Linked DNA regions of Desulfosporosinus acidiphilus SJ4. The protein of the gene in region 2 binds, or shares a complex with, the protein of the main gene of each other region. Links are inferred from orthologs where the notes say so. Each region holds a gene or a part of one and is shown on either strand. Other genes may lie near its edges. The genes, in order: DESACI_RS15670 and smc.

Region 1 (3,300 bases), 380 kb from region 2 along the record:
TTGTCTTATACCCGGCTATGAATGGAATTGCTTCCGTTTACCAGACGATTATTTCCTTGATCTTAACCCCTTTTTTGGGTCATTTATGGTTGATTTAACGATTAAGTCCTTTTGAAGAGATTAATAAAAGGAGTGTATTGAATGAAAGGTACTATTTTTAGCGGGATGCGTCCGACAGGGGCGTTGCATATTGGACACCTCAGTGTTATCCAAAACTGGGTCTCTTTGCAAGATGACTATAACTGTTATTTTTCGGTGGTTGATCTGCATGCTCTAACCTCAGGGTATGAAGACAAATTGGACTTCCCCCGCCTGCGCCGCGAAATCGCTCTTGATTGGCTGAGCGTGGGTATTGATCCTGAAAAAAGTGCTGTATTTCTCCAATCTGAGGTAAAAGAACATGCCGAACTTCATCTGCTCTTATCCATGTTTACGCCCTTATCCTGGCTGGAACGTGTTCCTACCTACAAGGACCAAATCCAACAATTAAGCCTCCAAGGAAAAGATTTGGGTACCTATGGTTTTTTAGGATACCCCATGTTAATGTCTGCCGATATCTTGGTCTACAAAGCAGACACTGTGCCGGTTGGCGAAGATCAACTTCCTCATGTTGAGCTTTGCCGGGAAGTCGCCCGGCGTTTTAATCATCTTTATGGCCCGGTCTTCCCGGAACCCAAAGCTCTTGTGGGCAAAATTCCCCTTTTGCCGGGTGTTGATGGCCGAAAGATGAGTAAAAGTTATCATAATGCTATTTCTCTCACAGCATCTCCTGAGGAGATTAAAACGCGGGTTCAACAAATGGTGACAGACCCGGCACGTCTCCGTAAAGATGACCCCGGTCATCCGGAGGTATGTGTTGTGGATAAGTTTCATCAGATATATACATCGGAAGCGGCGGATTTGGAAGAAAATTGCCGGGCGGGAAAAATTGGCTGTGTCGCTTGCAAACGACTCTTGGCCGAGAACTTAGAGAAACTATTAAGTCCTTTTAGGGAACGCCGCGCTTATTGGGAGGAACCGGGACGTGTGGATAATGTCTTGAAAGAAGGAGCACTGCGTGCTCACGAAGCGGCCTCGGTCACGATGAAAGAAGTTCGAAGTGCTATGGGGCTCTAAATGGAAAGCGGAAATAACAATCCGAATAGTCCTCAGATAGAATTGCCTGCATATCATGGTCCTTTAGATTTACTTTTAACCTTAATTCAACAAGAAAAAGTAGATATCTATGATATACCCATTGCCCGGATCGCCGATCAGTTTGTAGAAGCGGTTCGCCAAATGGAGTCTTTAGATATGGAAGTGACAACTGAGTTCCTTGTTCTGGCAGCTCAGCTGCTCTTTATGAAATCAAGGGAACTGTTGCCGAAACCTGCCAAGAGTGGACAAAATCAGGCTGAAGAAGAAGACCTGCGCCAAGAACTAGCCGAACGACTGGTGGCTTATAGAACTTACAAACAGGCGGCTCAGATGTTAGAAAAAATCGAAGTTGCTTCTGGGCGTTCTTTTAATCGGGAAATTGATGTTGAGGAACTATTAGTCGGCGTCCAGCCGGAGGATCCCCTTAAGGGAATTTCCTTTGAGGATCTCTGGCAGGCCTTCTGTAAGGTTATTGAGCGAGCTGAAAAAGGCGAAGAAATTCGGGAAGTTGAGCCGGATGAAATTGCTATTGGGGTTATGCTTGCAGATGTGATGCGGCGAGTACTTCTTCACCCTAAGGGAATGCGCTTTACCCATTTATTGCGAATTAGATCGCGCATGGAAGTTGTCGTTTCTTTTCTTGCGCTCTTGGAACTGTTGAAAGCGGGCAAAGTTCGTGCAGAACAATCCGCAGTGCTCAGTGATATTATGCTGTTCCCGACGGAAAAGGCTTGGGAATTCATTGAAGAGGAGTAGATAAAATGCTGTTTAGGGAACCGGAAATGGCTGCTTTAGAAGCGCTGTTATTTGTTGCCAAGAATCCTTTGACTCTCGATTTGCTTGAGGAGATCCTCGAGTTGGATTCAGCAAAGATTTCAGAACTCTTAGATGAACTTCGCCGTCGATATTCCTCCGAGGCCTGCGGTCTAATGCTCTTAGAACTCAACGGGGGATTTAAATTAGCAACGAAACCGGAAGTGGCACGTTATATAGAAATTTTATATAAACAGCCGGCTCAGACCCTTTCCAATGCGGCCTTGGAAGTCCTCTCCATTATTGCCTATAAGCAGCCGGTGACTCGCGGAGAAGTTGATTTTATAAGAGGCGTTCAGTCTGATCGAGCCTTGATGACGTTAGTTGAGAAAGGCCTGGTAAAAGATGTTGGGCGTAAAGAAGGTCCTGGGCGTCCTATACTTTATGGAACAACGGAACACTTCCTCTTGCATTTTGGTTTGAGCTCCCTTGAGGATTTACCGAATCTCGAGGCTTTCGCTCTCAGTGAACGCGAGGTTGCCAGTTCCAGCGAACTAGAAGAAGGATAACCCAAATTTAGGAGAACAATGATGAGATTATTTATTGGTATCGATATACCGGATATTCTTAAACATTCCCTCCTTACCTTTCAATCAGAACTTAAAAGGCTGGGAATCAACGGCTCTTGGAAATCCAAGGATAACTTCCATATAACGCTGGAATTCTTAGGGGAACTTGACGCCATTGTAATACCGGACATTACCGATAGGATGTCTATAGCTGCTCAGCATAGTCAGGCTTTTAGATTAGAGATTGGCGGACTGGGAGTTTTCCCTTCATATAAGCGGCCGCACACTTTCTGGACCGCAGTGGGCGGAAACCTGCCGGAACTCTTCCGGCTAAGGGATGAGCTGCATGCTCTGCTCGCCCAAAAAGGTTTGCGTTTGGAAGATAGAAAATTTAAGCCGCATATTACCATAGCTTCTCGGCCAAATTTTAATGACATCGACTTATCAAGCCTAAAGACCAAGAATTTAGGTGAATTTACGGTTAATGAGGTAACTCTTTTTGAAAGCGTAGTCCTTCAAGGAAAGAGAATTTACCAACCTTTGAATCAATTAAGGCTACAGGGATAAAGGGGCCGTTTTGAGAAATGAGTGTTTTGTTTTGCCGTGATTGCGGCGTAGATATTTCTGGAGATCCATTGTTCAGACAAGTGAGTTTTGCCTTGGAAAATGGAGAAAAAGCTGCTCTGGTAGGCCCCAATGGCGCCGGAAAAACCACCTTAATCCGAGCGTGTCTAGGGGAGGTTCGCTTGGAAAGCGGCAAGGTGCAGATTCTTGGTTCCTGCGGTTATCTTCCTCAGACTCCTATTATTGAAGACGAAGGGACAGTATTTCAATGCATGCT
Region 2 (4,501 bases):
CCATGACTCGAAGTTCTCCTCATTCATCTCCTGCTTTCGTCGTCCTCCGACCCAAGACAGGAACGCAGCGTGACACAAGGGCGAGGTCTTTACAAGAGCAGCTCAGCAAACTCCGTGAAAGCGACCCCAGACACGGGGCGGTGCACCGGATGTGCACCGCCGCCATAGCGCCATGGATGGCGCTTATGGCACGATAGTCTCCAGTGGAGACTATCGCCGAAGGCGGGTTCTTCAAAAAATACTATCGCCGTAGGATGAACCCCGCTCCCCAAAGAAAGAGCTTGAACGGTAGTTTGCTCTGCGAGCGTATGACCGAGCCCGGTGTCACGCAAGTCCCTCTTCCTTCTCATGCAGCCGCACCGAAAGCAGCTTGGATACCCCGCTCTCTTCCATGGTAATCCCATATAAGATATCGGCCGATTCCATCGTCCCTTTGCGGTGGGAAATAACCACAAACTGAGTTGAATCTGAAAAGCGGTGAAGATACTCCGCGAACCTCTGTACATTAGCATCGTCCAGGGATGCTTCTATCTCATCTAGAATGCAGAACGGCGTTGGTTTTACGCGTAAGAGAGCGAACAAAAGAGCTATGGCCGTCAGGGCTCTTTCTCCCCCGGAAAGCAACGAAAGCAGCTGGGGCTTTTTCCCCGGCGGCTGAGCCACAATCTCAACACCAGTTTCCAAGAGTTCCTCAGGTTCCACCAGCGACAGTTCGGCATTTCCGCCATTGAAGAGTTCCTTGAACACTTCCTGAAAGGCGGCATTGACTGCATTAAAGCTTTCCAGGAATCGTTCACTCATTGTCTCATCAAGTTCACTGATTAACTGGCGCAAGGTCTGATCTGCTTCGATCAGATCCCTCTGCTGGGAGAGCATAAATTCATGTCGTTCCCGCAGTTTCGGGTATTCTTCGATAGCCGCTTGGTTAATAGGGCCGAATTCTTCAATCTGTCGTTTTAACTCTTGAACTCTTTTCCCGATCACAGCCCTCTCTTCTTGAGAAAGATACGTTACTGCTTCCTCCCACTGAAGTGAAAACTCCTCTTCCAAGCGGGCCAGTCCTGTATGGCATTCAGTTTCCCAGCGGACGATCCTAAGATCATTAGCGTGCAAACGTTGTTCATAGTCGTGGACTTTTTGACTCCGGCTGTGCATCTCTTGTTCAAGGGATTGGGCTTGGGCCAAGAGACCTTCTCTCTCCTGCCTCCGCTTCATTAAATCGTATTGCAAAGACTCTTGGACCTGGGCATGCTCCTCAAGGGTTTCATTTAACTCTGACTGTTCCTGGTCAACCTTCTGAAGATTATTTTGGAGTGATACTTGGTTAAGTTTTTTCTGTTTAAGACTTTGCTCGCTTTCCTGGAAAACAACTTTTTCCTGCTCAATTTGCTCTAAACACTGGGCTAGTTCTTGCTCCCACTTGGCTAAGCTTACTTTCTCCTGAGTCAAGTGTTCTCTGCTAAGATCGAGCTCCTCGGCAGCAGTTTGTGCTTCTTGCTCCCTTAGGTTAAACTCTTCGCGCAAATGGCGGGCATTTGCTTCCGCCTTCTCTAACTGTTCCGAACTGTCCTTTAACCTCAAAGTAATCTCGTCTATTTCAGCCAAAGTTCCCTGTTTACGCTGGTTTAACCCCCGCAGCTCGTTTTCAACCCGGCGTACCTGGTTCGAGACATTATCAAAAGCTGTTTTCAGCATGACCTCTCGTTCTTTTGCCTGGCGCTGTTTCTGACTTATGGCTTCAAGGTTCCCTTGCAGTTCGCTTTCTTGACCTTCTAAGTTTTTAAATTCCTGCTCTTTATCCCTATAAACTGTTTCCAGTTTAATTAATTCTAAACGCAGGGTTTCAATTTCACGGGAACGCCCCAGCAAATTTCCGCCTTTGCGCTGAATGCTTCCTCCAGTTAAAGAGCCCCCAGGGTTTACCTGGTCGCCTTCTAAGGTGACAATTCGCAGCTTATACCCCGAGGCCCGTGCAATCCGGGTTGCAGCATCCATATCGCTGACAACCACAATACGTCCCAACAAAAACTCCATGGCTGCCCGATACTTGGGATCATATTCGACTAAATTAACGGCTATTCCAATAAATCCCGGATCACTTTCCACAGCTTTGGCAAGGCTTAATCTATTTCCCTGAATCACATCCAAGGGAAGAAACGTAACTCTGCCCAACTGATGTGCTTTTAAATAAGCAATCGCTGTCTTAGCTGCCTGCTCATTTTCAGCGACAATATTTTGTAAACCTGCCCCCAGAGCAGTTTCAATAGCAATTTCATGGCTTTCGCGAACGGAAATCAGGTCAGCCACTGTCCCGCAGAGTCCCGATCCCTCTCGAATCCCTTTTTTCTTGGCGAGCATAATTTCTCGCACCCCGCGCTGATATCCCTCGAGGGAATCTTCCAAGGTCTGCAGCGCTTGCAGCCGGGCACGAGTTTGATCGATTCTGGTTCGCTGTCTTTGCAGTTCCGTGACTTTCTCTTGGCGAGACCTCTTTAGGCTTTCCAAATCCGCCTGAAGCCGAACTCTCTCGTGCTGAAAAACTTGAGCTTGCTCCTGCAGCTGCAGAAGTTCCTGATTTTGGGCTTCAGATTCCTTTGTCAGAGATTCCAGCTCTTGCTCCTTTTTAGCTTGCTCATTCTGAATCTGCAAAAGCTGCTGCTCCAAAGAAGCTAAGGAATGGCGCATGCCGGTGAGAGCATTGGAACAGTTCGCTTGTTCGGTCATTGCTTCAAAAAGATCAGCCTTTAAACGGTCAATCTCTTCCTTCAATTTATGATCCCGGCCGTCCGCTAATTTCAGTTCTTGTTCAGCAACCTTATGCCGGGATTCCTCTATGGTTAAGCCTAAAACCGCCTGTTTAGCCGCCAAGGTTTTTCGACGCTGCTCCAGTTGACGAAGTTTATCTTCACCTTCACTAACCTCTTGAGATAAACGTTCGATCTGCTCCTTAAAATTCTTAGCCCGTTCTAAGCGCAGGCTTTGCTCATGTTTTATCGTATTATAGGCCTGTTCAGCCCTAAAAGCTTCTCCCTGTTTCGCCTGAATTTCTTCATCAATGGTTTTTAAATGAACTTTTTGCTGCAAATCTTGACTTTCAATTTGACTCAGAAGGGTTTGTGACTCAATTAAGCTTTGTTTCATTGTTTCAGAATCCTGGGTTGCCTGTGTCAACTTCTTTTTGACATCCGCAACATCTAAAACGACAGCCTGAATCTCAAGTGACTTTTGTTCAGCCATGAGAGCAAGACTTTGTTCGGCCACTTGGGCTTGGGCAGCCAGAGGAATCAGTTGTACTTCAATCTCCTGAATAATATCTTCAAGACGCTGAAGATTCGCAGTAGTGGCATCAAGGCGCTTTAAAGCCTCTTTCTTCCGATAGCGGAACTTTGTAATCCCAGCCGTTTCTTCAATCAATGATCGACGTTCTTCCGACTTAAGATTTAAAATTTCCTCAACCCGCCCCTGCCCAATGATCGAAAATCCTTCCTTACCGGCACCGGTATCCATAAATAACTCTTGAATATCCTTCAGGCGGCATGAAGCTTTGTTAATTAAATATTGTCCTTCCCCATCGCGATAGACACGCCTAGTTATCGTGACTTCGCGAAAATCCAAGGGGAAAATTCCTGTTTCATTATCAAAAATCAGAGAGACTTCTGCCACTCCAACGGGTTTGCGCTGAGTACTTCCTGCAAAAATCACGTCTTCCATTTTTGAGCCTCTAAGACTTTTAGCGCTCTGCTCCCCCAAGACCCAGCGAACCGCATCAGCTACGTTACTTTTTCCGCTGCCGTTGGGGCCCACAATGACACTTAGTCCATGACCCAGTTCTAATTTAACGCGATCAGCAAACGATTTAAATCCTTGAATGTGAATTTCCTTCAAGAATACAGGGAAATTCTCAGGACTCATCGTTTTCTTTCCCCCAATTCTCTAAGACCTGTTGGGCAGCATGCTGCTCCGCCTCTTTTTTAGTACGCCCTATTCCTTTTCCCATCAAATTCCCTTGAAGAAAAACGCCTGCCGTGAAGGACTTATTGTGATCCGGACCTTCCTCTACCAAGATTTGGTATCCTACTTCAATCTCCTGTCGCTGTGCTTTTTCTTGCAGCATCGTTTTGTAGTCACCATAATTTCCTTTGGCAACTTCTTCAATGGGGGGTTTGAGCATTTCTAAAATAACACGCCGTGCTTCTTGAAATCCATATTGTAAATAAATCGCGCCAATGACGGCCTCCCAGGCATCGGCTAAAATTGAGGGTCTTTCCCGACCCCCGGAAACCTGTTCTCCCTTCCCCAGCAAGAGCTCTTGACCCAAACTAATGTCACGAGCCTTGTGGGCCAAGGTCGTCTCATTGACGACAGCAGCTCTCATCTTGGTGAGTTCCCCTTCCGGGCGGTCAGGGTAATTCAGGTATAAATACTCGGCAATCACAAAATCTAAAATGGCATCTCCCAGAAACTCCAGACGTTGATTATTCTCCCTGCCGAACTGCGGATT

The links.
Region 1: the proteins of smc (region 2) and DESACI_RS15670 are in contact, whole or in part, in a crystal structure (PDB 3ZGX), measured with the Bacillus subtilis proteins. The link is inferred for Desulfosporosinus acidiphilus SJ4 from one-to-one orthologs.

The regions. Positions count from the first base shown.
Region 1 is NC_018068.1:3,427,053-3,430,352, reverse strand. Bases 18-3,004 are described here. They hold DESACI_RS15670 (segregation and condensation protein A), read left to right. Parts: upstream 18-1,116; coding sequence 1,117-1,893; downstream 1,894-3,004. Other genes in these bases: thpR (RNA 2',3'-cyclic phosphodiesterase), read left to right, coding at 2,478-3,004; scpB (SMC-Scp complex subunit ScpB), read left to right, coding at 1,899-2,459; trpS (tryptophan--tRNA ligase), read left to right, coding at 142-1,116; DESACI_RS15680 (site-2 protease family protein), read left to right, coding at 18-98. Also shown: more of DESACI_RS15680, read left to right, coding at 1-17; more of thpR, read left to right, coding at 3,005-3,026; DESACI_RS15655 (ABC-F family ATP-binding cassette domain-containing protein), read left to right, coding at 3,044-3,300. UniProt on the Bacillus subtilis protein: Participates in chromosomal partition during cell division. May act via the formation of a condensin-like complex containing Smc and ScpB that pull DNA away from mid-cell into both cell halves.
Region 2 is NC_018068.1:3,803,420-3,807,920, forward strand. Bases 125-4,312 are described here. They hold smc (chromosome segregation protein SMC), read right to left. Parts: upstream 3,913-4,312; coding sequence 325-3,912; downstream 125-324. Other genes in these bases: DESACI_RS17410 (hypothetical protein), read right to left, coding at 125-332; rnc (ribonuclease III), read right to left, coding at 3,902-4,312. In the rest of the region: more of DESACI_RS17410, read right to left, coding at 90-124; more of rnc, read right to left, coding at 4,313-4,501. UniProt on the Bacillus subtilis protein: Required for chromosome condensation and partitioning.